DNA from 2 places in the Blautia sp. aa_0143 genome. Region 1 is predicted to be linked to the other one. Evidence: riboswitches for the same ligand, from Rfam matches in the RefSeq annotation. Region 1 holds a riboswitch; the other holds the start of a gene.
What was found. A riboswitch is a leader RNA that binds a small molecule or an ion and turns the genes downstream of it on or off. The one in region 1 is predicted to bind ZMP and ZTP.
Positions count from the first base shown of each region.

Region 2: another riboswitch for ZMP and ZTP. It lies ahead of EAI83_RS12880 (IMP cyclohydrolase); the one in region 1 lies ahead of EAI83_RS15675 (formate--tetrahydrofolate ligase).

Region 1 is NZ_RCXU01000041.1:1,515-18,129, forward strand. It holds gene EAI83_RS15615 (response regulator) at 1-29, opposite strand, end outside; gene EAI83_RS15620 (ATP-binding protein) at 22-1,605, opposite strand; gene EAI83_RS15625 (potassium channel family protein) at 1,691-2,338, opposite strand; gene EAI83_RS15630 (TrkH family potassium uptake protein) at 2,358-3,695, opposite strand; gene bioB (biotin synthase BioB) at 4,003-4,974, shown strand; gene EAI83_RS15640 (biotin transporter BioY) at 5,076-5,621, shown strand; gene EAI83_RS15645 (putative ABC transporter permease) at 5,703-6,590, opposite strand; gene EAI83_RS15650 (MATE family efflux transporter) at 6,715-8,067, opposite strand; gene EAI83_RS15655 (MarR family winged helix-turn-helix transcriptional regulator) at 8,057-8,509, opposite strand; gene EAI83_RS15660 (hypothetical protein) at 8,641-8,982, opposite strand; gene EAI83_RS15665 (MGMT family protein) at 9,056-9,364, opposite strand; gene EAI83_RS15670 (methylated-DNA--[protein]-cysteine S-methyltransferase) at 9,472-10,005, opposite strand; gene EAI83_RS15675 (formate--tetrahydrofolate ligase) at 10,555-12,240, opposite strand; ZMP/ZTP riboswitch at 12,314-12,395, opposite strand; gene EAI83_RS15680 (sodium-dependent transporter) at 12,636-14,036, opposite strand; gene EAI83_RS15685 (helix-turn-helix domain-containing protein) at 14,258-14,986, shown strand; gene EAI83_RS15690 (4Fe-4S binding protein) at 15,050-15,898, opposite strand; gene EAI83_RS15695 (CD1871A family CXXC motif-containing protein) at 15,906-16,058, opposite strand; gene EAI83_RS15700 (TlpA family protein disulfide reductase) at 16,086-16,615, opposite strand, start outside.
Region 2 is NZ_RCXU01000025.1:26,636-43,250, reverse strand. It holds gene EAI83_RS12935 (B12-binding domain-containing radical SAM protein) at 1-1,600, opposite strand, end outside; gene EAI83_RS12930 (Crp/Fnr family transcriptional regulator) at 1,977-2,657, shown strand; gene EAI83_RS12925 (DUF6020 family protein) at 2,654-4,477, opposite strand; gene trxA (thioredoxin) at 4,580-4,879, opposite strand; gene EAI83_RS12915 (NAD(P)/FAD-dependent oxidoreductase) at 4,929-5,831, opposite strand; gene EAI83_RS12910 (iron-containing alcohol dehydrogenase) at 6,144-7,328, shown strand; tRNA gene EAI83_RS12905 (tRNA-Phe) at 7,459-7,531, shown strand; gene EAI83_RS12900 (3D domain-containing protein) at 7,636-8,715, opposite strand; gene EAI83_RS12895 (lysozyme family protein) at 8,878-9,567, shown strand; tRNA gene EAI83_RS12890 (tRNA-Gly) at 9,734-9,806, shown strand; gene EAI83_RS12885 (phosphoribosylaminoimidazolecarboxamide formyltransferase) at 9,971-11,155, opposite strand; gene EAI83_RS12880 (IMP cyclohydrolase) at 11,194-11,907, opposite strand; ZMP/ZTP riboswitch at 11,994-12,075, opposite strand; gene EAI83_RS12875 (peptidoglycan recognition protein family protein) at 12,173-12,889, opposite strand; gene guaB (IMP dehydrogenase) at 13,002-14,456, opposite strand; gene EAI83_RS12865 (DUF6106 family protein) at 14,524-15,027, opposite strand; gene groL (chaperonin GroEL) at 15,145-16,615, opposite strand, start outside.

The DNA of each region.
Region 1 (16,615 bases):
TCAACCACCAGAATTAATGTCTTATTCATTTAATGTCACCTCGCTTAATGGTAAAGTAAAAGTAAAATTACATCCATGCGGAGCATGATCCGAAAGAACCAGTGTTCCATCGTGAGCTTCTATGATCGAGCGACAAAGTGCCAGGCCAAGTCCCAGACTCCGTTGGCTGTCTGCAACGGTTGTTTTCCCTGTATAAAACATTTCAAAAATATGTGGCTTCATTTCATCCGGAATTCCGGGGCCGTTATCTTCCACGCTTACCTGTGCTTTACCGGCTTTTTTGAACCCCCGAATGCTGATGACAGAGCCTGACGGCGTATATTTTATCGCATTATCGATCAAATTTACCAGAACCTGTATAATAAGATGCACGTCCATACGTGTAAGAACAAGTTCTTCACAGTCCGCCACGATCTTATACGCATCATGCTTCCGGCCGATATGTCGGAGTGACTCTGCTATTACCTCATCCAAAAGCTGATCCGTAAATTTAAACTTCAATCTTCCATCATTGAGCCTGGTAATGGAAAGCAGATTTTCCACAACTCCGATCAGCCACTCTGAATCCTCATGAATGTCCGTGTAGATCTGATACCTTGTAGCTTCATCCAGACGGTCACTGTTACTGAGAAGCATATCTGCATTTCCGGAAATAGAACAAAGCGGAGTACGCAGGTCATGGGAGATCGCCCGAAGAAGATCGCCACGCAGCTGCTCATTTTTTGCTAAAACCGCATTTTTTTCTTTTTCTATGGCATTTTGTACATTCTCCATTGCAAGTGCACATTCATTTATTACAGACAGCAGGATGCTGTATTCATAAGAGTCCAGTGTTTCTTTCTGCAGAGGGATCCCGATTACGCCATAAACATTATTCCCGCTTCGAATTGCCAGATATAAGCATTTTGCCTGTGAGAAATACTGTGTGGATGCGCCGGCACGCTGTCTGTTTTCATAAGTCCATCTGGCCGCCTGTTGTTCTTCCTGTGTCAGAAAATCCTCTGTGCTCTCTTTTTCCCCGGAAAAAAGCTTTCCTTCTGATAAAGTTCCATTTTCCACAACATATGCCGTGATGCTGCGGTTTAACAGGCGTATCAGCTGTGTACAGGTAACTCCGAGGATTTCTGTCTCACTTTTTGCCTTTTGCAGCAGACGATCCGTATCAAACAGAACCTGTGTGCGAAAGGCAATCTGTGAAGACAGCTTTGCATGCATTTTCAGCTTTGCCGCAAGGGTTCCTGTAAGTACGGACGAAATAAGCATTATGAAAAATGTCACCGGATATCCCACCGCATATGTCTCAAAAGACATCCTTGGCTCCATCAGGAAAAAGCAAAATAAGAATACACTTAAAAAGGAGCCAGCTACACTGCAAAGATAACCATCTGTCACGATCGAAGTGATCAATACGCCCAAAATGTATATCGTTACAATATTTGTATCTGTAAGATCCAGTTTCTGAAACAGCAGGCCGATCAAAGTGCATACTGCAAATATAAAAACCGTCAGCAAGTAATCTTTTGCAGACGGTTTTTCCACATACCATGCAAATGGCCGTTTCGGATAGGTTCTTTTTTTTACTGTATCCTCCATTTTCAAGCTCATTCTGTCATTCTCCTTCTACTGCTGTTTTCTGGAATTATATCACGCAGCTGTTCTGTGGTCAAAATTTTTTCTTCATGGCAATGAGCTATATGCGGAAGCACTTCTGAAGAGCTCTGTATTCTCCTAATACCAGTAATTTATCATTTTCTGCAAAATATGTTTCCGGTGAAATTGCAATACTGAATTCCTCTTCATTTTTTACTGCCAGAATATTAATATTGTAGCGTTTTCTGATGTCAAGTCCACCCACTGTTTTTCCAACCCATTCTTCCGGCACTTCCACTTCAAAAATTGCATGGGAAGCATCCACCTCCATATAATCCAGTATATGATCATCTGTATAACGGAAGGAGGCCCATTTTGCCACCTGCTTTTCCGGATAAACTACCTTATCGGCACCATTGCGTAAAAGAAATTTTTCCTGAACATCACGTTCAGCTCTGGATATCACCAATTTTGCACCCAGTTCTTTTAGAAGGGATGTTGTTTCAAGAGAATTTTGAAAGCTCTCTCCAATGGTCACAAAACAAATGTCATAGTTTCCAATTCCAAGGGACTGTAAAAATTCAGCATTGGTGCTGTCACCAATCTGAGCATTTGTCACAAATGACAGTACTTTGTCCACTCTTTCTTCCTTCCAGTCAACTGCCATAACTTCATGTCCCAGCTGATTGAGCTGCATGGCAATATGTCTTCCAAACCTTCCAAGTCCAATAAGCAATACATTTTTCATAATATTATTTTTCTCCTTCTTATCCAACTGTGATTTTTTCCAGAGGGAGCTTTGCATTTCCCTTATTTCTTCCGGAAAATACCGCATAGATCAGGGTCAGACCACCTACACGTCCCAGATACATCAGTATGATCAGCACGACTTGTGAAAAAACATGAAGTTCCGGTGTGATTCCCAGAGTCAGACCTACCGTACCAACAGCTGAAGCAGCTTCGTACAGACAATCTAAAAGCGGAAGGCCTTCGTACACACTGATCGCTATTCCGCCGCCAAAGAACAAGGCAAAATATAACATGGCTATTGTCGCTGCATTTTTTATCACATGATATTCAAGTCTTCGCCCAAAAGCTCCTGCATTTTCCTGACTTCGAAATGTCGCAATTGCATTTAAAATAAGTACTGAAAAAGTTGTTGTTTTCATTCCACCTGCTGTAGATCCCGGTGAACCACCAATTAGCATTAACAATATCATAACTGCTTTTGATGCCTCACTCATCTCTGAAATGTTTATAGTATTAAATCCGGCAGTTCTTGTCGTTACCGATTGAAACGCTGCTGCTAACAGGCGTTTTCCCATGGGTAATTTTGTCAGATCACAGATATAGAAAAAAACTGCCGGAAATAAGATCAGACATGCGGTAGTCATGAGAATGATCTTGCTTTGCATGCGGTAGCGTTTAAAGTTCAGTTTGTTTGTATAAATATCATCCCATGTGAGAAAACCGATTCCTCCTGTAATGATCAACAGCATAATTACCAGATTTATAAGTATATTTCCGGAATACCCAGTCAGCGATGGAAACATACTGGAATCTGTCCCCAGAATATCAAAGCCGGCATTACAAAAAGCAGAGATTGAATGAAAAACTGACATCCAGATTCCCTTTTTTCCATAATCTCCCATAAAAACCGGCAGCAGCAACACCGTCCCTGCAGCTTCGATCAAAAATGTTCCCCTCAAAATAAACCTTGTCAGTCTGACGATTCCTCCAACTTTAGGTGCTGAAATTGCATCCTGCATGGTGCTTCTTTGCATGAGGGATATTTTCTTTCCGGAAAGAAGGGAAACAGACGCAGCCACAGTCACTACTCCAAGCCCACCTGTTTGTATGAGTGCAAGAATGATCGTCTGGCCTGCCAGGGACCAGTAGCTTCCAGTGTCCTTTACCACAAGACCTGTAACACATACCGCCGAAGTGGCTGTAAAAAGTGCCTCATGAAATGGTGTGATCACTTTCTCCGCAGAAGAAAATGGAAGCATCAGCAGAACGGTTCCCAAAAGGATCACTCCTGCAAACCCCATGATAATCAGCTGAAAAGATGTCATATGTTTTTTCTTATATGATTTTTCCGGCATAAATGATCAGAACTCCTTATCAATACTTTTAACAGTGCTATCCTCGTAATGCATTTTATTATATATAACTACTTTCAAAGATAGTATAAAATTCTCTGCTTCCGTATTAAGATTTTATAAAGATATGATATTGAATTGAGAATGATTTTAACCGAATCAAGGAAATTACCTGCTTTGATGATCCTAAGCATTACCTTAATACTACAGTTTTTAATTGTAAACTCATTTTATATTTGCAGTTGACATTCGATATTTCTCTGTGATAAAGTGATACCCGTACAAAAAAACTCAAAAGGAAGGTATTGACATGAACACTGCATCATGCGAAAAAGAAGCTCCATCGCTTTCCAGAGATGAAGCCATTGCAATTTTAGATACTCCGGACGAAGAACTTGAGGCACTGATTGACCGTGCCAGCAGTTTACGTTACAAATATAAGGGAAACCGGGTAAGCATCCACATCCTTACCAATGCCCGCAGCGGTAACTGTTCCCAGGATTGTGCCTACTGTGCCCAGTCATGTCGTTCCACTGCCGATATTGATAAATACAAATGGGTAGATGAAGACAAATTATATCAGGACAATGATTTCGTAAATGATTATCATTTATCCAGACATTGTATCGGACTGAGTGGTATGAAATTTACAGATAAAGAGATCGAGGAGCTGGCCCGCAGGATCCGCAAAATGAAAGAACACGGAACTCATCTCTGCTGCTCCATAGGCTTTCTCACAGAGCACCAGGCAAAAATGCTCAAAGAGGCTGGTCTTGACCGGATCAACCATAACCTGAACAGCAGCCGTTCCTTTTATCATAATATCTGCAGTACACATACCTTTGACCAGCGTGTCCGGAATATCCATATGCTTCAGGGACTTGGTTTCGAGATCTGCAGCGGCGGTATCATTGGCATGGGTGAAAGTAAGGAAGACGTTGTTGACATGCTTCTGGAATTACGTGAGATCCAGCCGGAAGCACTGCCGATCAACTTTCTTCTTCCGATCAAGGGAACTCCTCTCGGAAATGCAGATATTTCCCAGCTGACAACCGAATACTGTATGAAGGTCCTCTGCCTGGCAAGACTTCTTGTGCCTAAAGCAGATATCCGATGTGCTGCCGGAAGAGAAGTTTATTTTAAAGGCGAAGAAAAAAAACTGCTCAGTGTTGTAGACTCTATTTTTGCTTCCGGTTATCTTACAGAAGGTGGTCAGGGAATCGAAGACACTCTGAAAACCATTACGGATGCAGGATTCACCTATGAGATTGAATCTGCGTAAGCATCCTTATGGACATATGACCTATCATACACACTTACAGCATTTCATTACTTACCCGAACCAGTAAATATATTACCTTTTTCAAAGGAGGCTCTTTTAATATGAATCAGACAAATACTGTCTCTGCACCACGTACAAAAACCTACGAGATCACCATGACCGCTCTTATGGCAGCTGTCACCTGTATTCTTGCGCCGCTGTCCATTCCGATCGGTCCGGTTCCGATCTCATTTACCAATCTTGCCATCTATCTGTCCCTTTATCTTCTCGGATGGAAAAAAGGAACCATCAGCTATCTGATCTATCTTCTGCTTGGACTTGTAGGTCTTCCGGTATTTTCCGGATTTACCGGCGGCCCTGCAAAGCTGGCCGGTCCTACAGGCGGATACATCATCGGCTTTATCGTTATGGCTGTTATTGCCGGACTGGTAATTGACAACTGCCATAAGCCTCTGATCCAGCTCGTTGGTATGATCGCAGGAACAATTGTATGCTATCTTTTCGGAACTGTATGGTTCTGCATCGTTGCAGATTCCACTTTCAAAGCAGCTCTTGGAATCTGTGTAATTCCGTTTATCCCGGCAGATCTCATAAAAATGATCATCGCCATGATCATCGGACCAATGATAAAGAAACGAATCCGATAAGCTGAAACTCTGATACTCCAAAAAAAGGCAGCAGGAAATGTTGGAAATTTCCTGCTGCCTCTTTATCACATTTTATTTTTCTTATCTGAGTTTTTTCTTCAGTTCCTGGATCAGTTCAAAATAATCTCTGTGCTTCATCTCCGGGAAAGCCTTAATGATTCTTCCCTGGCCGAATACCGTATGGTTTGTGATAGAGCTTGACAGCTCATCAAACTGTGCCTGAAGCTCCGCTTTCTTCATCCGAAGCATTTCGGCAGATTTTTCTCTCTGAGCCACAGTCGCATCTCTGAGCTCTGCCTTAGCAAGAGCAACCTGAACCTTTCCCTCTCCCACCTTCTGTGCTGTATCAATGGTAGTTGTTGCCAGAGTATCACTGAGCTTATCACTCACGATCCGCAGATCCGCACGTACCTTATCCAGTCGGGTAAGCTTCTTATTCAGTCCGCGGATCACCGCTACTGTTACAATAAGATCTGCCAGATACACCGCATACAGAATTGCCATAACAACCCATTCCAGTGTGGAAGGTGTATGAGAAGCCTGACGCTCCACATACTTCTGAAAAACCTTTACGACCATCACAATGGCAAGTCCCCATATCAGGGAAAACTCAAGACAGATATAGCCATGAAAATTCAGCGGCTTATTAGAATAATCCCACCATCTTGCATGGAAGCATACATCCAGAAGCCATCCGGCAACCAGCTCTACCGCAGTTGCAAGAACGGTTCCAAACAGAAAGATCATTCCCTCACTCATCTGATGTCCGCCGCTCTGAAGCGTATTAAGCAATGCAAACACGGAAAGTACACCAAATCCGTACACCGGGCATACCGGACCGTTGAGAAATCCCCGGTTTATAACCTTTCCTAAAGTTACTGCATGGAAGATAACTTCAACGACCCATCCTCCAAAAGAATAAAACAAAAAATACAGACATATCTGAAAATACGTCATCCCGCAAATCATCCTGTACTCCTCCTTTACAGCTGTCAAGATTCCGGCAGCTATTTCAGGGGTCAGTACCATCATCTCTGCCGGGGTGATTCTGATTATATCATATCACCCCTCTCATTTACATCCCTTTATCCGGTCATTCTTCCGAAACAATTTCTTTTTTCACACGGGTAAAGTACAGAAAGAATCCGATGTTCAGAATGATTCCCACTGTGGTAGATACCGGTGCTGCAAGACCGATCTTGGTCAGGCTGGCATCCGGCTGGATACTCATAAAGTACGCCATTGGAAGTCGTACCAGAAGCGTCTGGATCAGGCCCTGGACCATAACCCATATGGTCTGGTTGTTTCCGTTGAAATAGCCTATCATACTGAACAGAACAGCCGTTACCAGTGTCTCCGGAGCAAACCCCTTCAGATAATCAAAGCCCTTTTGGATAACGCCGGCATCTGTTGAAAAGAATCCTGCCAGCACATCACCCTTCAGCAGGATCAGGATAAATACCAGGCATCCCACAGACAGGCCAACTCCAATTCCCGTAAGCATGGATTTTCTCGCACGTTTCGGCTTTCCTGCTCCTACGTTCTGTGAAACAAAGGAGGCCATGGACTGCATTAGGGAGCTTGGAACCAGCATGGCAAAGTTTACGATCTTACATGCAACTCCGTAACCGGAGGATGCTTCCAGACCCAGGCGATTGACAAATGCGCACAAGGCCAGGAACGAAATCTGGGTCAGGAATTCCTGAAGTGCCAGCGGCAGTCCGATCTTAAGAAAACGTCTGCACTGAGGATTCAGCCGGAAATCTTTTTTTGTAATGGTAAACGGAAGCTTCTTCTTTATCAGCAGAACTACTGCAAATACAACACTTAAGGCCTGAGCAGAAACCGTAGCAATAGCTGCTCCTGCTGCATCCATATGTAAGCCGGCTACCAGTACCAGGTCTCCGATCACATTTACAATACATGCCACCAGCACAAACAGCAAAGGAGATTTACTGTCGCCAAGGCCGCGGAAAATAGCAGACAGTAGGTTATACGCGACAATAAAGAAAATTCCGCTGCCACAGATCCGTACATAAGATGCAGTCAGCGCTACCGCTTCTTCCGGTGCCTGCATCAGCATGGAGATCGGATGTGCAAAGCCTACCATAACAATAAACAGCACGATAGAGATCATGGTAAAGACGATTGCAGCCCCACCGATAACGGAGCCGATCTGCTCCGGTCTTTTTTCTCCAAGATAACGTGCGATCAGAACTGTGATACCCATAGCAAACTGGATCACTACAAAGGTAACCAGATTCAGTACCTGACTTCCGGTGGAAACCGCTGACAATCCGGATGTGGAACCGAATCTTCCAACTACAAGAAGATCGACCGCACCATAGGCAGCCTGCAGGATCAGCGCACCGAGTACCGGCATCATAAATGCAACCAGCTTCTTCAGGATATTTCCCTGGGTAAAATCTGCCTTATCATTTGTCATAATGTTCCCTCCTGTCACACATGATCTGATAAAATTTCCCGATGGTCCGGATCATATTGTCTGCTTCTTCTTCGGAAATCTCTGAAAGATAGGGCGCCAGACTGCTGAAATAATCCTGATCATACTTCCTGGAAAGCATCTCTCCTTTTTCTGTTATGGAAATGTAAGTAACGCGCCCGTCATCCGGAGACGTAAGCTTCTGAAGATATCCCTTTGTCTCCATTTCTTTCACTGTTCTGGTAACACCCGGACGCGGAAGGTTCATGGCATCACTGATATCAGAGAGCCGGATATCCTTTTTTTCTCTCTGCAGAGAATGGATCACATCCAGATACTGTATGTAGGATGGCATCACCCCCTGAGGCAGTGGCGGAAGCATATCCCGGATCCGCTTTGCCTGATAAAACGCATCAAACATCCGCTTGATCTTTTCATTTGTCATAAAAAAACTCCTTATATAATTATCTTAGTTAATTACCATTGATAATTATACGAGGAATTTATGGTTTGTCAAGCATGTTTTATTTTTCTGTTACAGAGTAGCTTTCTATTACAGAGTAACTTTCTATTAATCTATGCTTCTAATGCCTCTTTCAGAGAAGCTTCAAAGATCTCAAGTCCTTTCTCCATCTGCTCATCGGTCATGGTAAGCGGTGCAAGGTTCAGATATCTGGCCTGTGCCATCACACGCTCTCGGCTTAAATGTTCTGCATCCAGAATAGAGGAAGACAGCTGCTCTGCGGCGTTTCTGTCCTTTTCCTCCAGCACGAGTTTCCGGCTGTCGTCGGTGACACTGGGATTTGTCAGAACTACGAATTCTCCTCCATGGATATAGTTATTCAATCCTGTATTCACTTTTGATGCACTGCAGGCAGTCTGCAAAATAGCACCATCGGACAAACTACTCCAGACCATTTTCCCCTGCTTTCAGCTTCAGAACTTCTGTAAGCTCCGGGATCTGCATCATATTTCTACAATTCATAAAACACTACTCCTCCCACTGATACTGCTTCATATCTACACATCCATTTGCCTTAAACTCCACACCCTCGTCTTCCAGAAGCATCTTCTGCTCTCTCCAGCCTGGTGCAGTACGCCCTGCATGGTTCACAACTCTGTGGCAGGGATACTTCCCGTAAAATTCTGCCATACCTAAGACTTTTCCTACAAGACGTGAATTTTTATCCCGCCCGATCAGCCGTGCGATCTGTCCGTAGGAGGCCACTTTTCCCTCAGGTATCTCTTCCACCACGGACAGTATCTCGTAGATTAAATCTTCATCCAGTATTTTTCCCATAATTATTCCTCCGAAATCCTGCTGGCAATTTTCATAGCATGCTTTCATAAATAAAATATCTGTCTTTTCGTGGACGCCTGTACCAGACCGTCCTCTCAGCCTGAGTTTTACAGTGCAGTTCCTTTCTTTGGAATAAACAAACGGCTCATATCTGTATGTTCCAGCTTAAGAAGTGAAATTTTTTTGTCAATTCCTCCGGCATAGCCCGTCAAGCTTCCATTTGTTCCTATGACTCGATGGCAGGGAATGATAATGGAAATTTCATTATGTCCAACCGCACCGCCTACTGCCTGGGCGGACATATGGGAAGTGTTTTTCATCACTGCAATTCTGCGCGCAATTTCTCCATATGTAATCGTCTGTCCATAGGGAATATCCAGTAAAATCTGCCACACTGCCTTTCTGAATGTTGAACCGTTCGGATGAAGTGGTGGAGTAAAGTTCGGTTCTTCACCGGAGAAATATACATCCAGCCATTTTTTTGCTTCTGTGAGAATTTTCGTTTCCTGTGGAACATAATCTTCCGGAAGTGTATTTGCAAAATATTTCTGTCCTTCAAACCACAAACCGGTAAGTCCGATTTCATCTGCAGCAAGTAAAATATCTCCGATTAGCGATTTATATTTGCATGTGTATACCATATTTTTCCCCCCCCACATTCATTTATCTCTACAATATTTTCTATAGCATTCCTCTTAATTAACACAAATGTCACATGCGCGTCCCCTCTGCGATTTCCTCGACATTGTGAGTTTTATCCCAACAAGCAGCAGGAGATTGCTGATATTCTTGACAATTTATAATATTATACCATTTTTGTTTTGAACATGCTATAATGCTGTTGCTGCCGAACCTCCAGCTGAAAGGATGTAAAGTCCTATGACAAGTTCTATAATTACTTTCTTTGTTTCTGTTATGGCAACTGTGGCTAGGCTGGACAGAAACGACAGGCAGTAACAGCCTAAAGGATTAAACCACCTTACATAAACGGAACAAGAACCCCCGGAAGTCTCGACCACTTCCGGGGATTTTCGTATCAAATTCGTATCACGGGATCGTCAAACCCAGTGTTTTTCCTGCTTTTAAAAGTTTTTCAATACTCTCTCCACAACAATATAAAAAGCGGCAGAGCCTCTATTTTTGCAGGCTCTACCGCTTTCTATCTGAATTCCCCTCAAAAAATCTTTATATCAGAACAGTCCTGTGATCTTACCGCTCTCGTCTACGTCGATCTTGGTTGCTGCCGGTACTTTCGGAAGTCCTGGCATGGTCATGATCTCACCTGTCAGTGCAACAATAAATCCTGCACCTGCGGAAATCTTAAGATTTCTTACTGTTACCTCGAAATCTGTCGGAGCACCAAGCTTTGTCTGGTCGTCTGTTAAGCTGTACTGGGTCTTAGCTACACAGATCGGGCAGTTGCCAAATCCAAGTGCCTCCAGCTGTTTCGCCTGCTTCTGGGCATTTGCTGTAAGAACCACTTTCTTTCCACCATAAACCTTCTGTACGATCTGGTTCAGTTTGTCCTCGATGGAGCCTTCCAGCTCATAAGCATATGTGAAGTCATTCGGCTCTTCAACAAGACGGATTACTTCCTCAGCGAGCTTGATTCCGCCTTCGCCACCTTTTGCCCATACCTCTGAAAGTGCTACGTTTACGCCAAGCTCCTTGCATTTTGCTTCCACAAAATCAAGCTCTGCCTTGGTATCGGTCGGGAATGCGTTAATAGCTACCACACATGGGAGCTTATATACATTTTTGATATTGCTTACATGCTTCAGAAGGTTCGGGATACCTTTTTCAAGAGCCTCGAGGTTCTCATTGTTAAGATCCGCTTTTGCAACACCGCCATTATATTTCAGAGCACGTACGGTTGCTACGATAACAACGGCACTTGGTGTAAGACCTGCCATACGGCACTTGATATCCAGGAATTTCTCAGCTCCAAGATCAGCACCGAATCCAGCCTCTGTGATGGCATAATCAGCAAGCTTCATAGCCATCTTTGTAGCTGTTACGGAGTTACATCCGTGAGCGATGTTTGCGAATGGTCCGCCGTGAACGATTGCCGGAACATGCTCCAGTGTCTGAACAAGGTTTGGTTTCAGGGCATCCTTCAGAAGTGCTGTCATAGCACCCTCTGCGTGAAGATCTCCTGCTGTTACCGGTTTCTGCTCAGCAACCTTGCCATAAGTGTATCCGATGATGATTCTGGAAAGTCTCTCTTTCAGATCTTTGATATCACTTGCCAGACAGAGAACTGCCATGATCTCAGATGCTACGGTAATGTCATATCCGTCCTCACGCGGCATACCGTTTGTTCTTCCGCCAAGTCCATCTACTACATTACGAAGCTGACGGTCGTTCATATCCACGCAACGTCTCCAGGTGATCTTTCTTGGGTCGATGTTCAGCTCATTTCCCTGGAAAATATGGTTGTCGATCATTGCTGCAAGAAGGTTGTTTGCCGCACCGATTGCATGGAAATCACCGGTAAAATGAAGGTTGATATCCTCCATCGGAACTACCTGTGCATAGCCGCCGCCTGCCGCACCACCTTTGACACCGAATACCGGTCCCAGGGATGGCTCACGAAGAGCTACCATAACATTTTTTCCAAGTCTCTGCATTCCATCTGCAAGACCTACCGTTGTAGTTGTTTTTCCTTCCCCGGCCGGTGTCGGGTTGATAGCTGTCACAAGAATCAGTTTGCCGTCTTTTTTGTCTGTTTCTTTCAGGAGATTATAGTCGATCTTTGCTTTGTATTTACCATACTGCTCCAGATATTTGTCATCAATACCTGCTTTCTCTGCAATCTTGGTAATTGGCTCCATTGTGCACTCCTGTGCAATCTCGATGTCACTTTTAAATCCCATAATGTTCTCCTTTCTCCGCTGCAACCGTCTGCATCTTTTATCCCATAAAAAAGAGCAGTATCTGAAGTTTTTCAAATACTGCCCAGACGGTCGACTCATCGAATCTCCGGCTCCCTCGTGGTTATCCCACAACTCCGTCAGTCACCGAAGACTTTATTAATTTGATGATTGAATACTAACATATTTATTAGTACTTGTCAAGAAATTATCAAATTATTTTTTCACTTTTAAAGTGAGCTAAGTCTAATTTTCTGAATCATTTCCGTTCTATGTATTAGTTTTCTCTCCAACATTCGTACATATCTTTTTTCATCAAATCCTCTGTTATTTAATCGTATCTTGTACTGGTCATCCGTTAATGCGACTGTCCAGACGCCATAAACATATTACCACACTTATGAAATCAAATCTGCAAATCCTGTAGATACCAGGAATAATATCAGCATTACAACCGGCACTACATAACGGATCATAAAGCGATATAACCCTGCCCGTTTGAAGTGTTCCCCATTTCGTTCCACTTCTCCTATGATCCAGTCAGGGCCGATCACCCAGCCGATCAGAATACTTGTCAAAAGTGAGATAAACGGCATCAGAAAACTGTTGCTGATATAATCCATCACATCCAGCAGCTGTCCAACGGAACCATTTGGCAGTTTAAGTTCAAAATACAGTTTGTTATAACCAAGGCAGATCAGCACTGCTGTAACAAGAGAATAGATTCCGACAGCACCACACATTTTCTTACGGGGTTTGTGATAGAGTTCCATGCAGTTTGCAACCAGTGTCTCCATGACAGACACGCAGGAAGTCAGTGCCGCAAATCCCATCATCAGGAAAAATGCAATTGCCACCGGACGGCCAAATACTCCCATGGCATCAAAAACCTTTGGCAGTGAGATAAATATCAGGCTTGGGCCGGAAGCCATTCCATCCTTTCCGAGAAATACAAAAACAGCCGGTATGATCATCATTCCTGCAAGAAACGCAACGCCGGTATCAAAGATCTCAATCTGATTTGTTGCTTTATTTAAATTAACTTCATTTTTCACATAAGAACCATATGTGATCATGATTCCCATAGATACACTTAAGGAAAAGAATAACTGGCTCATCGCATCCAGAAGGATCTCCAGGAAGCGTTTTACCGTCAATCCATGAAAATCCGGTTTGAGGTAAACAGCCAGCCCCTGCATACCGGTGCGGACAGTTCCATCCGTATCAGTATGGGACAGTGTCAGTGAAAAAATCGCAATGATCACAATCAGAAGAATCAGCCCCGGCATAATGATCCTGGAAAACTTTTCGATTCCCTTTTCCACACCACGAAATACGATCCAGGCAGTCAGTGCCAGAAAGATCAGCATAAATACAACGGGTGCAATATCTGATGTAATAAATGATGTAAAGTATACATCTGAAGCCGCATCTTTCCCATCAGAAATAATATAAGTAAAAAAATATTTTACAATCCATCCACCGATAACAGAATAATAGGTCATGATCAATGCCGGAACCATAAACGTTAAATGTCCTAAAAATTTCCACTTTGGATCAAGAGATTCAAAAGCCCTCAATGCATTTTTCTTTGTCTTTCTCCCAAGTGCTACATCCGTTGTCAACAGTACAAATCCAAAAGTCAGTACCAGTACCAGATAAACCAGCAGGAAAAGTCCTCCGCCATCTTTGGCACAGAGATATGGAAATCTCCAGATATTTCCAACTCCTACTGCACTTCCGGCTGCCGCCAGGACAAAGCCTATTGAGCCGGAAAAGCTACTTCCTTTTTCTTTCATTTCAATTTCCCCTCTTCAAGTATATATTTGATATAGGCTGAAACCTTCAGCCTAACAGCCATATCTTACCTTAAATAAAGATAAGTGCAAATGGCAGAAGTTTCTTTTTACGAAATTTTATCTCAAAAAAGTTTCTTACTACTTTACAAAATACCGGTTTTTCCGATATAATCGTATACAATAAAAATTAATAAGAAAAATAGATAGTATGAGGAAACAAAATGAGTAATTTTACCTGTTATGTAGGTGAACAAATAAGAAAATACCGAAAAGCCGGAAAGATGACTCTGCAGGATCTGGCAGATGCCATCCATAAAAGTCGAGCTACCGTATGCAAATATGAAAATGGAGATATCTCCGTTGATATCGAAACTTTGTATGATATCAGCCAGATTCTCCAGGTATCTATGTCCCAGCTTACCACTGGTCTTCCTGAAACAGCCAGTAAACCGTCCAATGCACCGGGAAAAGGACAAAAAAGCCCATTTTTTCAGGCACAGCGGCTATATTTTTACTTTTACGATGGACGCTATCAGCGTACGAAGGATGGCGTCATCGATATTTATGAAAAAAAAGGCGAATCCGGAAAATACGAAGCAACCTTAACGATCTGTTCTGTTTCTGCCAACGGAAGAAGCAGTGAGATTTTTTACACCGGAAAAGTTCTTTACAGTGATATGCTGATCCGTTTTTCCTTTGTAAATCAGTATAACCCACTGGAAGAAGATCTCCTGTACATTTTTAATCCTCTGGAGCTTCGAGATTTTACAACAGGACTTTTGTGTGGGATTTCCAGTGCGGATCTGATGCCCTGCGCATTCAAATGTGTGATCACTTTAAAACCACAAGAGCTTACCGAAGCGTTCCGCCACCAGCTGCTTTTTACAAAAAAAGATCTGAAGCGCTGGGAACAGCTGAATATGTTACTGATAGATAATATGGAAAAGTAGTTTTCTGCAAAAAACGGTACACCTTATATTTTATAAGCTGTACCGTTTTCGTATTTTTCTGTATCAGGGTTTGCCTGCAAACCCACACCGGATCGCCTGTGTCGGACATATCTTTTTACATCTTCCACATCGGATACATTCTGTACTGTTTGGATTTTCCGTCGGATCGACCTCCATCTGGCAGATATTCCTGCATTTTCCGCAGTGAACACATTTTTCTTTATCTACTCTGTAACGAAAAACGGAAACTTTATTAAATACCGAATAAAAAGCTCCCAGCGGACAGATATACTTACAGAATGGCCGGTATATCATAATTGATAAGATAATGGTGATCACCAGGATTGTATTTTTCCACATGTACAGCCAGCCTACTGCACTTCGCATGGATTTGTTCAGCAGCACCAGAGGGATACCTCCTTCCAGTGTTCCTGCCGGGCAGATCAGCTTGCAGAAATATGGTGCTCCCTGGCCCATGATATCTACTACAAACATGGGAAGTATGATCACAAATACAAGAAAGATCACATATTTCAGTTTTCGCAGAAGCTTATCTCCCCGAAATGTCCGGATCTTCTTTGGAAAAGGAATCTTGTTCAACAGATCCTGGATCAGTCCAAAGGGGCAGAGAAATCCGCACACCAGTCTTCCAAGCAACGCTCCTACAAAGATCAGAAATCCAGCTACATAATATGCCATCTTGAAGTTCCAGCTTCCGATCACAGCCTGAAGGGAACCAATGGGACAGGCCCCTCTTGCCCCGGGGCAGGAATAACAGTTCAGCCCCGGAACACAGACATTTTTCAGTTTTCCGGTATAGATCTTTCCAGTCACAAAGCCTGATATGTGACTGTTTGTAAGGGCCGCCCACAATGCCTGGATCCCATGCCGCGGCCATTCATTTATTTTCATCTTCTTATTATCCAATGCCAATACACTCCATACAGATGTTGATCGCTTTTGTAAAAACTACAGACACTTCGCCCCTGCAGATTCCCAGTATCATCAGTAAAATTCCCAAAACCGCCAGAGCAGGTCCGATCCACCTGGATTCTGTTATTTTCCGAATCATTTTTCCACTCTCCATAATGATCATCTTTTACTTTGAAACGTTTTTAAGCTCTTTTTCCACGATTTCCTTCCATTCGTCCAGTGTATGGCTTCCTGTATAGGTATCGCCTACAATGTTTCCATCTTTGTCAACAAAAAATGTTTCAGGAAATGCGGAAATCCCCTGCAGACGGCCGTTCATCATAGTAGTATCCGGTATCAGGAACGGATATTTTGCTTTTGTTTTTTCCTGAAGAATGCCTGCTTTTTTTACAGCCTCTTCGTCCTGATTTCCCTTTTCATCTGTAGTATCAAGCACCACGCCTGCTACTCCGACGCCTTTATCTTTCATTTCTTTATAGAGCTCCTGAAGTTCCGGGATTTCTTTTACGCATGGTGAGCACCAGGTTGTAAAAACATTTACCAGCGTCAGGTCATAGTCACTGAATACTTTTTCTGTATATGTTTTTCCATCTATTCCTGTTGTTTCAAATTTTCCTACAGATTTTACATCCTCCGGGTTGACGCTGGTATCCTGTGGCTGGTCAAACACAGAAATATTCTGATACGGTGTCATTT
Region 2 (16,615 bases), on a different contig from region 1:
CAAAAAGAAGCTTCTTTCCATCCCGGAACACCTCGATATGGGCGGTTTTCGGGATTTTTTTCGCTTTCCGGTAATCCCAGATCAGCCGCTCATACGGCTTCTGGTCTGAAGCAAAGGATGGCCTGCTCTTTAAATTCTCTCGAAGATAAAGATCCAGGAGCATTACATCGGAAAGTGCTTCCGACGGGATCTCTTTCTGTTCTCCGGCAAACTCCATAAGGATCTCATAGCGCCTCATCCTGGAATGAGAGATCTCCGAGTATCCTTTTTTCTCATAAAATCTGCCAAGTGCCTCATACATCCGGAAAGGATCGTCAAAATACTTCTCCAGAAATACAAGGGTATTTTTGAACTGCCCACTATTATAATACACTTCCACCATACTTTCCACCATTTTCAGCCTTAAAATCTCCCCGTAGGTCATCCAGGCTGTGGAAAGTACCTCATAGGGTTCCCGATCCTTGTAAAGAATCTGATATTCCCCTGTCATTTCCATCATGTGTGAACCCTTCAGCACCTTCAGAAAACCAAGCTGAAACTGTTCCGGACGCAGTGCGTAAACATCGCAGAAGGACTTGTGGAAGCTGTCGTATCCCTCATAGGGAAGTCCTGCGATCAGATCCAGATGCTGGTGGATATTTCCAAAGCTGTGGATCTGCTCTACAATCCCTTTCAGCTTTTCAAAATCCATGGTTCTCCGAATGGCTTTGATGGTCTGAGGATTGGTGGACTGTACACCAATCTCCAGCTGGATCAGTCCCGGACGCATGGTTTTCATCAGCGCCAGCTCCTCCGCACGGAGAAGATCTGCTGAAATCTCAAAATGAAAATTGGTGATTCCGTTATCATTCTCCGTAATATACCTCCAGATCTCCATGGCATGGTCATGCTTGCAGTTGAAGGTACGATCCACAAATTTGACCTGAGGAACTTTATTATCAATAAAAAACTGCAATTCCTTTTTTACAAGCTCAATATCACGGAACCGAAGCTTCTTATCTATGGAAGAAAGGCAGTAACTGCAGGAAAAGGGGCATCCCCTGCTGCTCTCATAATAAATAATGCGGTTTTTAAACTCTGTAAGATTGCTGTATGCAAACGGAACTTTACTTAAATCCATCAATTCCCGCCAGCCCGTGTGTACAATATCCCTGCCTTTGTTTTCATCACGAAAAGCCACTCCGCGGATCCCGCTCAAAGTTTCCGGTTTTCTTTCTATATAATAACCTGCCAGTTCATGGAAGGTTTCCTCTCCTTCTCCCACCATCACTCCAAAAAACGCAGGATTCTTTTTCAGAAATTCCACCGCATCGTAGGATACCTCCGGGCCTCCTGCCCAAAACTCCACCTGTGGAAGGATTTTCTTAAGATCCGGCACCAGCTCCCTGACAAAAGAAATATTCCAGATATAGCAGGAAAAGCAGACCACATCCGGTTGCTCCAGATAAATATCTTTTAAAATGTCATCCCTGATCTGATTGATCGTATACTCTTTGACCACAACCCTGGAGCTGTATTCTCCGGAACAGGATTTCAGGTTATATACCGCAAGATTGGAATGGATATATTTTGCATTGCATGCTGCAAGTAAGATTTTCAAATTTTATATTCTCCTAACTTCTGTCGGATAATTTCTTTCCCCGGCAGTTTTCATTATTTCTCTGTTGATCCTTTTCGCTTTATGATTATAACGTTCCCGCCACCGGATGTAAATAGAAAAACAGGGGTTACTGTTCACTGGTAATATTCCGCGAGGTGTTTTTTGTGAGCGAAGGTCACAGAAAACCCGAGACATACCGCGCGAATTTATGCGATCAGCATAAATTCTGTGCATCGCGAAGCGTGTTGCTGAGAACGGAGTGAACAGTAACAAACAGGGATTTCCCTCCTGCCGCAAAAATGCCGTTTTTGTTGTATTTCCATCCAAACAGCGTTAAAATGAGTACTATATATTTTTATAAAGGAGTAATCTTTTTATGGATCGAAACAGCTGTCTGAATTATTTTCAGGCGTTTCCCTTCTGGGAACATATGACGGAAGAAGATCGGAATTTTCTTCTTGATAACATTCGCGAGCTTCATTACCCGGCAGGTGCTGCCATACAGTCTGAAGAGCGCCAGTGCCTAGGAACTCTTTTTCTTCTGAAGGGAGTTCTCCGTGTTTATCTACTGTCCGCTCAGGGAAAAGAGGCAACCCTGTACCGTTTAAAGGACAGTGACATCTGCACTCTTTCCGCCTCCTGCATGCTTTCTGCCATTACATTTGATGTACAGATCGATGCAGAAACAGATTGTGATCTGCTTCTGCTTCCGGCAGTTCCTTTTTCCCGGCTGATGAAAAACAATATCTATCTGGAAAATTTCATCTACAAACGGACAACTGAACATTTCTCAGATGTGATCGCAGGAATCGAACGGACATTTTTTATGACTCTGACTCAGAGAATCGCAGCCTTTCTTCTGGATGAAGCTGCAGATACCGGTTCCGATGAGCTCACTCTCACACAGGAAGCCATCGCCCGCTCCATCGGGAGTGCCAGAGAAGCTGTCAGCCGCAGCCTTAAAAAAATGAATAAAGACGGCTCTATCCAGATCTCACGGGGATCGATCCGCATTCTGGATAAAAGACGTCTTTATGAAATGATGAATACTTTTTAATTTGAAGATGTTTTAGGTGCCGGCTGCAAGATCCACCAGAACAGCATCGGCATAATAGTCATTACCGGCCACATATAACGGATCATCCCATTTACAGGAGACACAAGACATATCAGTATATTCAGCACAGGTATGGCAAAGATCAGGAGTTTTTTCCATTGCTTCTTCACCAGAAGATATCCCATCAGCAACAGAGTAAGCCAGGTATACGTTCCTGCACTTAAGATAAGTCCCAGCCCAGGTGCACGCATCCATAATTCATCATAAAGCCTGAATAGATACTGGATCTTTTTTGGGCCCACATAGCTGACATCGATCCCGGATTTTTTCTGATACAGTTTATCTATGTAAAACCGGTACACGCCCTGCTGTCCTCTTCCCATATGGAACGGATCATTATAGCTGTAGGTGTTATTCAATGTCGCCTGGACATATACTCCCGGATGACGACGGAACATGGCAAACCAGGCTTTAAAATAATCTTTCATGTATCCATCCAATTTAGGATCATTATCATCATCTCTGAACCTAAATGTAATTTTCACAGGATCCGACAGTTCCGGATTATACTTCTCGGCAAGAACATCATAATCCAGGATCCTGTTTATCGCTTTCTTCTCACTTGCGGTTACATCATCCGGATATTCTCTCAGATATCGGGCAGTCTGCTGAAACGGTACCGAAAGCATTTCACATCGGGATCCAGGTGCCACGCCAAGGGCAGGTGCTGCCCCCTTTTCTACGCCCAGATAGCAGGCAAAAACACAGACAGCCACAATAAATGCATATTTCCTCGCACCCTTTACCAGGAAGAAAAACAAAAGGATCAAAGAAGGCAGGACCAGATGAATGCCATTATTTCGGGTAAGACAAACACTGATTCCCAGAAGAAATAAATATACTGCCTTTCTCTTGGAAAAGGAATGACAAATATCTATATACACTGCAAAATACAAAGTAATGACTGCCGTATACAATCCGTCTTTGATCACTGCCTGGGCATAGCTTCCAAATATGGGAACAAATGCAAACAGCAGAACAGTACCAAAAAGTATCCATTTTGGAGCCTTCCATCTGTACAGATAGCGGACTACCGCACTGTAACACCAGATTTCCACAGAAGTAAACACAATGACGATCAAAAATACTCCAAAATTATAACACCAGATAGTTTTTCCAAGTGTCAGCAGTCCACCCATGATCATCGTCAGGACCCATGGATGATGATTGTCCAGCGGCATAGCTCCCAAAAATACATCCAGCTGCCGAAATCCATCTGCCGGGATCGAACCTGGGAGAAATGCCAGGATAAACGGTGTCCATCCAATGATCATAGATATCTTTGCCAGGCGGAACCACATTACTTCTTCCTCTCTGGCCGGGATACGCCCACAGGCCTTTCGGAAAAACTCCATCTCAGGAATCCTCCAAAAATAAGTGATTCCCATATCACAGATAATATAAAATCCTATAAAACATCCGGCTGAGATCAGGATCTGTTTCTTTGCGCCAAACAGAAAATCCCAGTTTCCATTTGTAAAATAAGAAGTTCCAAGAAGCATTCCCGCCGAAAAGATCACTGCCAAAACATGTGCCTGCCAGTTTCTGTATTTCCGGTAGCCCTCCCATCCTTTCACGTATAAAATAAGAAGCAGGATCCATGCAAGCAAGCTCGTGCATCCCAATCCATTATAAACATCGCTCATTTTCTCTACAGAAGTATTTCCATCCATTGGAAGGCCCGTAAAAGAAAAGGCCAGCGCTGTGATCATTGCCGCGATCACAGGCACTGCATTCTTTTTTATTATTTTCTCATCCATATTTTTATTAACCCTTGTCTAAAATTTTCAGTAAACCAACAATGCTCCGGAAACCATTTCGGTTCCCAGAGCTGTATCTGTTTTTTCTGTTTTCTGTTTTGGTTACTGAAGCGCTGCCTCAAGCTCTGTCTTTGATGTCAGTCCCACAAAACGTGCGGTCTCTTTTCCTTCTTTGAATACCAGCAGTGTGGGGATACTCATGATCTTGTACTGCTGTGCCAGTGATGGCTCTTTGTCTACGTCAACCTTGCCAACCTCATATCCGGCTTCTGCAAGCTCTTCCACGACCGGAGCCTGACGTCTGCATGGTCCGCACCAGGTTGCCCAAAAATCTACCAGTACCGGCTTTTCTGCCTTTAATACCTCAGTTTCAAAATTGTCTGTTGTAAAAACTTTTGCCATGATAAAATTCCTCCTTGATCCTGTATTTATTTTTAGTATCAGCTTATGCTTACGCCTTCAGAAGCTTCCGCACATACTGACAGGCGGAAAGTCCTGCCTGGGCACCGTCATGAACAGCTTTTGCCACCTGGAGAAGTCCACCGGTGCAATCACCTGCTGCATACAGTCCCGGAACTGTAGTCTCCATCTCTTCATTGACCCGGATATTTCCTTTTTCATTCAATTCCGCTCCGATCTGGCGGGCCATCTCCGAGCTTCCGGCTGTACCAAGTGCTACAAAGACTCCCTCTGCCGGCACAAAAGAATCTGCTCCGGTACCTGCTTCCTGCATGGACACATCACTTTTCAGGCGGATGCCGGAAACACGCTCATCCCCTTCGATCGCCTGGATCTTCATGGTGTTAACCGGAAGCGGATTTTCTCTTGAAAATTCCGGTTTCTTTCCATCTGTAAAGATCGTCACACGGGAAGCGGTATGAGAAAGTTCTTCTGCTTCATGAAGAGCAAAATCACTGTTTCCAAGCACTGCCACTTCTTTTCCTCTGTAAAAAAATGCGTCACATACTGCGCAGTAGCTGACACCTTTTCCCTCAAATTCCTTTACTCCCGGAATCCTGGCAGAAGCTCTCCTGCTTCCGGTTGCCAGGATCACGCTGCGTGCCTCAAAATCTCCTGCGGTAGTTTTCACCTCAAAAGTATCAAAACCACCCATTCCCACAACCTGGGCATCCAAGATCCGTACTCCAAGTGCTCTTGCCTGGGCAAGACCTCTTTCGAAAAGTTCTCTGCCGGACAGCGGCTGCTCCAGTCCGTAATAGTTCTCGATCTTCTCCGCTTTTTCCAGTGAACCGATTCCTGTATTTATGATCAGCGGATCCATATTTCCTCTTGCCGCATAAAGTGCTGCCGAGATCCCGGCCGGACCTGCTCCTATGATAATGATATTCTCCATTTCAGACACCTGCTTTCTTCTTCGTTTGGATCTGTTCTATAATATACGCTTCGCATTGGTCTGTTTCTGTGATCAGGTCACTTTTCCTTCACAGAAGTCATTATATCACATTCCCCCAAAATTACACCTTTTTTTCAATAGCTTTTATTTGCGTCTGTTTCTCTTCTATGCTATTATTATAACGACTTTAAACCAATTAAATGAATCAAGATGATACCCCTGCGGGATCATAAATATCTGCTTGACCTGTAAGGAAACAGATTCCTTATATTTATCAATAGATCATGAATCATAAAAAGGAGCCTAATCTCTATGAGAAATTTTGAATATTTTACCCCTACCCGGGTTATTTTCGGAAAAGATACACACCTTAAGATCGGCACTGTTCTAAAAGAGCAGAACTGCAGCAAAGTACTGATCCATTATGGCAGCCACAGTGCAGTAAGCTCCGGTCTGATCGATGAGATCCGATCTTCTCTGGATGAAGCTGGAATTTCCTATGTCACTCTTGGCGGTGTGGTTCCCAATCCCCGTCTCTCCAAGGTACGTGAAGGTATTGAGCTTTGCCGCAAAGAACAGGTTGATTTTCTTTTGGCTGTTGGCGGTGGCAGCGTTATTGATTCCTGCAAGGCCATCGGCTATGGACTTGCCAATCCGGATACAGATGTATGGAACTTTTTTCTCCGCACCGAAACCCCAAAAGCCTGTCTTCCTGTAGGCGTTATCCTGACGATCGCAGCTTCCGGAAGTGAAATGAGCGGATCCTGTGTGATCACCAATGAAGAGGGCTGGCTGAAACGAAGTAGTGCCCGCAACGATCTGTGCCGCCCACGTTTTGCTATTTTAAATCCCCGCCTCACCTATACCCTGCCGCAATATCAGACCGAAAGCGGCTGTGTGGATATCCTGATGCATACTATGGAACGGTACTTTGTAAATATCGAAACCATGGAGATCACCGACAGTATCAGCGAATCTCTGATGCAGACCGTGATCTATAACTCCCGGATCCTGATGAAGGAGACGGATAATTATACTGCACGGGCAGAGATCATGTGGGCCGGCAGTCTTTCCCACAATGGACTTACCGGCTGCGGAACCGGCGGTGGTGACTGGGCCTGTCACCAGCTGGAGCATGAACTGGGCGGCACCTACGATGTGGCTCACGGAGCCGGTCTTGCCGCTTTGTGGGGAAGCTGGGCACGTTACGTTTATGATGCAAATCCGGAACGCTTTGCCCAGTTTGCAGTCAATATCTTTGACATTCCCTGCAGTACCGACTTCAACAAAACTGCTCTTGCCGGCATAGAAGCCATGGAAGACTATTTCCGTTCCATCCAGATGCCTACCAGCCTTCATGAGCTTGGTCTTGATCTTACAGAAAAGGAGATTCATGATCTGGCGTTTAAATGCAGCTTTGAAGACACCCGTACCATCGGTGTGTTCAAACAGCTGAACATGAAAGATATGGAAAAAATCTATCTTGCTGCCAGATAAATCTGTAGCCATAATATTGCAGATGTTTTTTTGAAAATCAGATTTTTCAGAAAAACATCTGCTTTTTTTATTTTTTCCTTGCATTCTCTACATAAATGTGTTAAAGTAACAAAGTACTCGAAAGAGACATGTCCAGATAGCTCAGTTGGTAGAGCAGAGGACTGAAAATCCTCGTGTCGCTGGTTCGATTCCGGCTCTGGGCATTATTTTTTTACTCTGATCGCAGAATAGCCTCTGCTGGTCAGAGTTTTTTTATACAAAAAACTGCTGCAAATCCCTTGTGGAATCTACAGCAGTCTTTTTCTGATCACTGAAGCAAATAAACTTCTGTATAAAACACGCCCTTCTGCTCTGCTTCGGAGTGTGTTGCCACATATACATCAATGCAATTGGTCCGGATCGCTCCTCCGCAGTCCTCTGCAACATAAACCTGTCCATTGATCACTACTTTGGAACCGTATGGGATCTGACTCGGATCCACTGCGATCGTACGGTTGGTAGTGGCCGTTACTCCTGTGGAAGTAATTCCATTCGCCCATGGTCCGCAACAGATGCTGCACGGACAATAATGCGTGATCCGGAATGTTCCCAGTGGTTTCAGTGTCGCGTCAGAAGATACTGATACCGGCGTTCCGATCTGTACGCCAGATGCGGTACTTCCGGAACCACCTGTGGAAGTTACACCATCTACCGCATCCGCAAAAACGCCCTCCCCGGAACTCTTAGTAAGGGATCCTGCTTTTGTATTCTTTTCCTGCTCTGCCTTGGCCACTTCCGTAGCCTGATAACCTTCCAGGCAGCTGGTCGGAATATAGCCGACGTGATCTGAACCACTGTCATCTGTGTAAACGATCCTGCTCCAGATAGCATCTACCGTACCTGTTCTTTTCAGCTCATCATCCTGAAGGACCTCTCCTACAACCTCTCCGTCCTTCTTGCCGGGATAATCCAGGATATCACTGTCCTGTGCCGCTGTAACTGTATCTGTAAATTTATTTACGATCTCCGTATCACTGAGCACGCTGTCCGAAACATAACCGATGATCTTGTCCTCACCTTTCTTTTGGAAGGTCACCTTGCTCCAGCCATTGTCACAGACTGCAATTCTTTCAAGTTTCGTTCCCAGGATCACAGAACGCAGCTCTGTACCACTGTCTCCCGGATTGGACCGGATTTCCGTATTTTTCGCTGTAACATAAAGCGTATCACTCTTCGCCAAAACATTTACTGTATTTCCCGCCCCATCATCGATCTGAAACTGCTGAGGTGTTTTTTTCTCCTTTGTATATGTATCCAGTGTTGCTTCATATCCCAGTACCTCTGCTGATACGGATGCAGGGAAAAGCATAGAAGCACATAAAATAATTGCCAGAAGCTTTTTTCGCATGAAATCTTGCCTCCTTTCTTCCGGCATTCTACGGTTTGTCCCGACTATCATAGCATATCAGATCATATTTTGCAATTTCACAGGACAGTCTTCAGAAATTTTTAACAAAAAGATCATATTTTTTAACTGGTCAAATCTATCCATAACGGATACAATACTTATATGAATACAAAACACAAGAAACCAACCCTTACTAAAAAACAGCGCCACAAACTCCGTGTACAGCAGGTGCGAAGGCAGAAGATCTTTCTGACATGTCTTTTTCTGCTGATCGTGGGCTGTATCCTTCTGCGTTTTTCCAAATTTTCCGGCAGGCAGAAGGAAACCCATCAGATCAATGCAGCCTGTGAAGCTTATCGCGATGAGGTTTCCAGCGAAGCAGCACAATATGATATGTCCGACTATGTAGACCTGATCCTGGCTGTGATGATGCAGGAAAGCTCCGGACAGGGTACCGATCCCATGCAGTCCTCAGAAGGAGCCTACAACACCAGATATCCTCAGCAGCCCAATGGTATCACAGATCCTTCTTACTCTATTTCCTGTGGCATCCAGGAACTGAAATATGCTCTGGAAAAGGCCGTCTGTACCGGTCCGACTGATCTTTCCAAAATCCGTCTGGCTCTGCAGGCATACAATTTCGGAGCCGATTCCTATTTTGCTTATCTGGAAGAAAACGGTCAGACTGTGTGGACGGCCCAAAGTGCTCAGGCCTTTGCTCAGATGGCAAGCGGCGGCACACAACGTGATGAAGATGATCCCCTTCATGATCCTGCCGGTCCATGGGACTATGGTGACCAATACTATCCGGATCATGTTTTGCGCTATTACCACTTAGACAATAACTCATAAACCACCGAAATATTGTCATATACAAGTTCTATTTCAGACGTCTGGAATAAACTTTATATGTTGTGTATAATTTCAAAAAAATTCCAAAAAACATTTGACAGAATATAAAATCTATGCTAATATATGTCTTGTCGCTGAGGGAAACACTTGAAACGATAAGACATATGCGATAGTGGCGTAGTTGGTAACGCGCGACCTTGCCAAGGTCGAGACCGCGGGTTCGAGCCCCGTCTATCGCTCTTCAGAACTCTGAGTTTTTCAGAGTTCTTTTTTATTTTTAAAACTATCCTTTTTCGATCAAAAAGTCCCGGGTCTGATCTCTTTTTTCCAGAAATTCAGATTCGGGACTTTATATTTTTTATCTTTTATTTCAGCTGCATATCATGGCCAAGGCATGCATCTTTTAGTGGTGGAAAAGGCGGATTCCTGTAAATGCCATCACCATTCCATACTTATTACATGTATCGATAACTGCGTCATCACGTACAGATCCACCCGGCTCTGCAATATATTTTACACCGCTCTTATATGCGCGCTCGATATTATCACTGAATGGGAAGAATGCATCGGATCCCAGTGTCACGCCGGTAAGACCATCCAGCCATGCTCTCTTCTCTTCTTTTGTGAACACTTCCGGCTTCTCTGTGAATGTCTTTTCCCATGCACCATCTGCAAGGACATCCATATATTCCTCACCAATGTAAACATCAATGGCATTATCTCTCTCCGCACGTGTGATCGTGTCTTTAAACGGAAGCTCCAGTACTTTCGGACACTGACGGAGATACCAGTTATCTGCCTTCTGACCTGCAAGGCGTGTACAATGTACACGGGACTGCTGTCCTGCACCAACGCCGATAGCCTGTCCGTCCTTAACAAAGCATACAGAATTGGACTGTGTATATTTCAGGATGATCAGAGAAACCTTCATATCTCTCTTGGCTTCTTCCGTAAGCTCTTTATTCTCTGTTACAATATTGGAGATCAGCGCATCATCAATTGCCAGCTCCTGGCGGCCCTGCTCAAAGGTGACTCCAAATACCTGTTTGTGCTCCAAAGGTTCTGGAACATAGTTTTCATCGATCTGGATCACATTGTAATTGCCTTTTTTCTTCTGCTTCAGAATTTCAAGAGCCTCCTCTGTATATCCTGGTGCGATCACACCATCAGAAACCTCTCTCTTGATCAGCATTGCGGTATCTTTGTCGCAGACATCAGAAAGAGAAATAAAATCACCAAATGATGACATACGATCTGCACCTCTTGCTCTTGCATACGCACATGCAAGCGGGGAAAAATTCTTCCAGTCCATATCATCTACCCAGTAGATCTTTGCCAGTGTCTCATTCAGCGGAAGTCCGATGGAAGCACCTGCCGGAGATACATGCTTAAATGAAGTTGCTGCCGGAAGTCCGGTTGCTTTCTTAAGGTCACGTACCAGCTGCCAGCCATTAAAGGCATCCAGGAAGTTGATGTATCCTGGTCTTCCGGAGAGTACCTGGATCGGAAGCTCACTTCCATCTGCCATATAGATCTTTGATGGTTTCTGATTTGGGTTACATCCGTATTTTAACTGTAATTCTTTCATGAAAAAGCTCCTCCGTTCTCTGTGATATCCCTATTTTCTTATTTATTCTTGTTTACGATCCTGGATTCATATTTTCCTGTCTCAATGTCAATAAAACGAACAAAGAGAGAAACTTTATTATCCTGGTTCAGGCTCTTCCAGAGGAGATCCGTAAACTCATCAATATCGCTTGGGATCTCTACCAGCTTCGGCTCTCCCTCGAAACTTGGAAGTGGATTTCCATCGCATTTATAAGTATGGATAAAACGTCCCTGTCCTGCCGCCGCATTCTCATAGGCAAATGTATAACGAAGACAGGAATCCGGATTTCCGTTATTGCTCTTTAAAATAGACATCGCATAATTGAATTTACCGTCTTCAACATGAAGAACACCTGAAATACGAGGTGTATAGTTCGGCGCATCCGGCTCAAACTCTCTGCTGCGGAGAGACTGTTCAAAGGTGAGCTGTCTGTCCATTCCCTCATAGATCGTATCTGTCTGATCACCGTTTGTTACGATGGTCTTATTTCCAAGGACACGTACCGGTGCATAAATGATCAGGCTCGGGTCTGTAAGCTTGGACGGATCAAAAGCCTGTGTACGGATTCCTTCCCCATCCTCAACAAAAATACGGTTTCTGCTGTTCTCGCTTCTTCCCATAATAAAATATGCAGTAACTGCATGTTTCCCGTCAGCGGAACGTCCGATCACAATTCCTCTTCCCGGATAGGAATTTTCTTTCAGTTCTTTTTCAAGTGAAAATGTCGTCATTTTTCACAGTCCTCCTTGTCTAATGTAAGGCCCGGGGCTTATCCCAGGATATGAACGGTAACAAAAAACCGCCTGGACACCCCTTATCAGGCTGCCCAGGCGGTCGGCTTCTCACTTCACTGCACTCCCTGTAGGTAATCCTACTTTCCGCCAGTCATGCAGCTTCTGCTGTTATACTACAATACTTCTTCTTAATTTTCAAGCCCCTATTTTCAGAAATTATTTTTCCAGACTTCTTGTTGCTCACAAAATAAACAGTAACACTTTATTTCCCCTGTAATGCATAATCTGTCTGGATCTGTGCTGCAATGTCTGATTTCATCTGGATCCATGCATCGGGATTTTCCACGTAATACTTCGGACAGTCTTTACCTGTGACATCATAATGACGGATCACCTGATCCGAAGTCAGTCCAAAGCGTGTACAAAGCCACGCTGTCAGCTTTACCGCTGAATCATAGGTTGCTGTATTAAACTGCCCTGTTTCATCCGGATGGCAGCATTCAATGGATATGGTATCTACATTTCTGGAATTTGTGGCATAGGATATTTCCGAAGTGGGAATACATTGTACCACTTCTCCCTCCAACCCTACCACAAAATGACTGCTGACTTTGTTGTCCTGCGTTGTCGCAAGATTTTCAAAATAATTCCGGTTGGATACGGCAGTAGATCCCGGATTGGCCGTATAATGAATGGCTATATAATTTACCTGTTCGATAGAAATCTGTGGTCTGGAATAGGAATTCGGTGTCAGAAGCTCCACATCAATAAAAGGTGCTCCTTCTGCCTGCCATTGTTCCGGTCCGCCATTTCCGCTGGCATTCCCGGATATTTCTTCCTGTCCGGACTGAGTTTCACTCTGTTCCATGCGCATCTCAAAAAATGCGTATCCTAACGCACACGCAGCAAAAGCAACGATCACAATGATACATATCAGCACAATCCTCTGCAGGATCTTGATCGGGTTCTTTTTTCTCAAAGACTTCTTTTTTCTTCTGGAAGACCCGGAGGAAGTTTTCTTTACGGAAACAGGCCGCCCGCTATGGGACGGCCTGGGTGACTTTTTACCGGTCTTACCTTTTTTTCCTTTATTATTCATCTACACTGTAGTTTGGAGCCTCTTTTGTGATATGGATGTCATGTGGATGTGACTCCTTGAGAGATGCAGCGGAGATCTTAATGAATCTGCCTGTTGTTTTCAGCTTCTCAATGTTCTCTGCTCCGCAGTAACCCATACCGGATCTTAAACCGCCAATTAACTGGAATACGGTATCCTCAACGTGTCCTTTGTATGCAACACGTCCTTCAACACCTTCTGGAACAAGCTTCTTGGCGTTCTCCTGGAAGTAACGATCCTTGCTGCCGTTCTCCATAGCTGCAATAGATCCCATTCCACGGTATACTTTATATTTTCTTCCCTGATAGAGCTCGAATGTTCCCGGGCTCTCATCGCATCCAGCAAACATGCTGCCCATCATGCAGACATTGGCGCCTGCCGCGATAGCCTTGGTGATGTCTCCGGAATACTTGATTCCACCATCTGCGATGATCGGGATTCCGTAGCTGTTGGCTACTTCATAGCAATCCATAACAGCAGTAACCTGCGGTACACCGATACCTGCAACAACACGTGTGGTACAGATAGATCCAGGTCCGATACCAACTTTAACTGCATCTACACCAGCTTCGATCAGTGCCTTGGTAGCTGCTCCTGTTGCAACGTTACCTGCGATAACCTGAAGTTCCGGATATGCAGCCTTGATCTCGCGGACTGCTTTTAAGATATTCTCAGAATGACCATGTGCGGAATCAATTACGATTACATCCACATTCGCTTTCACAAGTGCATCTACACGTGCAAGTACATTGGCTGTGATACCAACTGCCGCACCACAGAGAAGACGTCCCTGTGCATCCTTGGCTGCAAGCGGATATTTGATCTGTTTCTCGATATCCTTGATGGTAATGAGTCCTTTTAAATTAAAGTCGTCATCTACAATGGGTAATTTCTCCTTACGGGATTTCGCAAGGATCTTCTTGGCATCCTCAAGTGTGATTCCTTCCTTGGCTGTGATCAGTCCTTCAGAAGTCATGCACTCCTTGATCTTTCTGCTGAAATCTGTCTCAAATTTAAGATCACGGTTTGTGATAATACCTACAAGCTTTCTGCCTTCTGTGATCGGAACACCGGAAATACGGTATTTCGCCATCAGATCATTGGCATCTTTCAGTGTATGCTCCGGTGAAAGATAAAATGGATCTGTAATAACACCGTTCTCAGAACGTTTAACCTTATCAACCTCTTCTGCCTGTGCTTCGATGGACATATTCTTGTGGATGATACCGATACCACCCTGTCTGGCCATGGCAATTGCCATTCTGTGCTCTGTAACTGTGTCCATTCCCGCACTCATCATGGGGATATTCAGCTTTACTTTCTTGGTTAAATACGTTGAAACATCTACCTGATTCGGAATCACTTTAGAATAAGCCGGAACCAGAAGGACGTCATCAAACGTAATGCCTTCACCAATAATAGTACCCATTGCATTTCCTCCCTTGTGTAAGATATTTTAAATTTGTGAACTAGTGTAACAAAAAACAAGATTCATGTCAATCCAAAAAAACTTTACTTGGTGCAGAATTTTTCATGGTATTTGCAAGTGCGTCATCCAGTTCCAGGATCACTTTGCAGGTTTCTCCACTGTCTCTTATGATCATTGCATAGCGTTTATGATCCTCAATTCCTGATGAAAAATCATACTCTTTCATCTTCTGATTGCCATTATAATAGTCCATTCTGTGGGACTTTAATGGTGCCACAAGGTCTGCCTCCGCAAGCTGGAGCGATTTCACTCTTTTCCTTTTTGATTTTGACATGATCATATCAATGTCCAGTTCTCCGTTAACAAACAGATACTCGTACTCCAGATCTGTCTTCGGTATTACAAAATAACATGCAATACCAAGTGCAATAGCCGGTACCAGCAAAAGTACATTCAGCACAAGGCCTCCCAGGACCATGATCACCGTCAGCGCTATCAGACCGTATTTCACAACCAGATCTTTCGCTGTCTGCTTCTTTTTTACCAGAAGCTCTGAATATAAGTCACTCATTTGTTTCTTCCTTTCGTAATTTACTGACTTTTTGATTATAACACAAAAAGAGAGCCGCGTCTATGGCGCAGGCCCTCTCATTTTGTGAATTAATTATTTCACCTGCTCAGCTGATAATTACATCATTCCCATTCCCGGGTTTGCAGCCGGAGCCGGAGTATCTTCTTTGATTGTGGAAACTACAGCCTCTGTTGTAAGGAGTGTAGATGCAACACTTGTAGCATTCTGAAGAGCACTTCTTGTAACCTTAGCCGGATCAAGGATTCCGTTCTCAACCATGTTTACGTATTTCTCATTGAGAGCATCGAAGCCTGTACCGATCTCAGACTCTCTTACTTTGTTGATAATAACAGCGCCTTCCAGTCCTGCGTTTGCAGCGATGTGGAACAGCGGAGCCTCAAGAGCTTTCAGGATCACATAAGCACCTGTCTTCTCATCTCCTTCAAGTGTTGTTGCAAGTTTTGCAACCTCTTTGGAAGCATGGATGTAAGCAGATCCGCCACCTGCGATGATACCTTCCTCAACAGCTGCTCTTGTTGCTGCAAGAGCATCCTCAAGACGAAGTTTTGCTTCTTTCATCTCTGTCTCAGTAGCAGCACCTACACGGATAACAGCTACGCCGCCAGCCAGTTTTGCAAGTCTCTCCTGAAGTTTCTCTTTATCAAACTCGGATTTTGTCTCCTCGATCTGCGCACGGATCTGTGCAACACGTTTTGCAATGGCATCTTTGTCACCGAGACCATCAACGATAACTGTGTTCTCTTTTGCAACTTTAACAGATTTTGCACGTCCAAGCTGCTCCATCTTAGCTTCTTTCAGGTCAAGACCAAGCTCATCGGAGATCACCTGTCCGCCTGTCAGGATCGCGATATCCTGAAGCATCTCTTTTCTTCTGTCACCATAGCCAGGAGCTTTTACAGCTACTACCTGGAAGGTTCCTCTCAGTTTGTTGACGATCAGAGTTGTAAGGGCCTCACCCTCAACATCCTCAGCGATGATGAGAAGTTTCGCACCGGCCTGAACAACCTGCTCAAGAAGTGGAAGGATCTCCTGGATATTGCTGATCTTCTTGTCTGTGATCAGGATGTACGGATCATCAAGAGTTGCCTCCATTTTCTCCATATCTGTGGACATGTATGCGGAAATATATCCACGGTCAAACTGCATACCTTCTACAAGGTCAAGCTCTGTATGCATGGTCTTGGACTCCTCAACAGTGATAACACCGTCTTTGGAAACTTTCTCCATAGCATCAGCAACAAGCTGTCCAACCTGCTCATCACTTGCAGAGATTGCTGCTACGTTAGCGATCTGCTCTTTGCCGTTGATTGCCTGGCTCATGTTCTTGATCGCTTCTACTGCAACATCTGTTGCTTTTTTCATACCTTTTCTGAGGATGATCGGGTTGGCACCTGCTGCCAGGTTCTTCATTCCCTCATGAACCATTGCCTGAGCAAGTACAGTCGCTGTTGTAGTACCATCACCTGCTACATCGTTTGTCTTGGATGCAACTTCCTTGATGATCTGAGCACCCATGTTCTCGAATCCGTCCTCAAGCTCGATCTCTTTTGCGATGGAAACACCATCG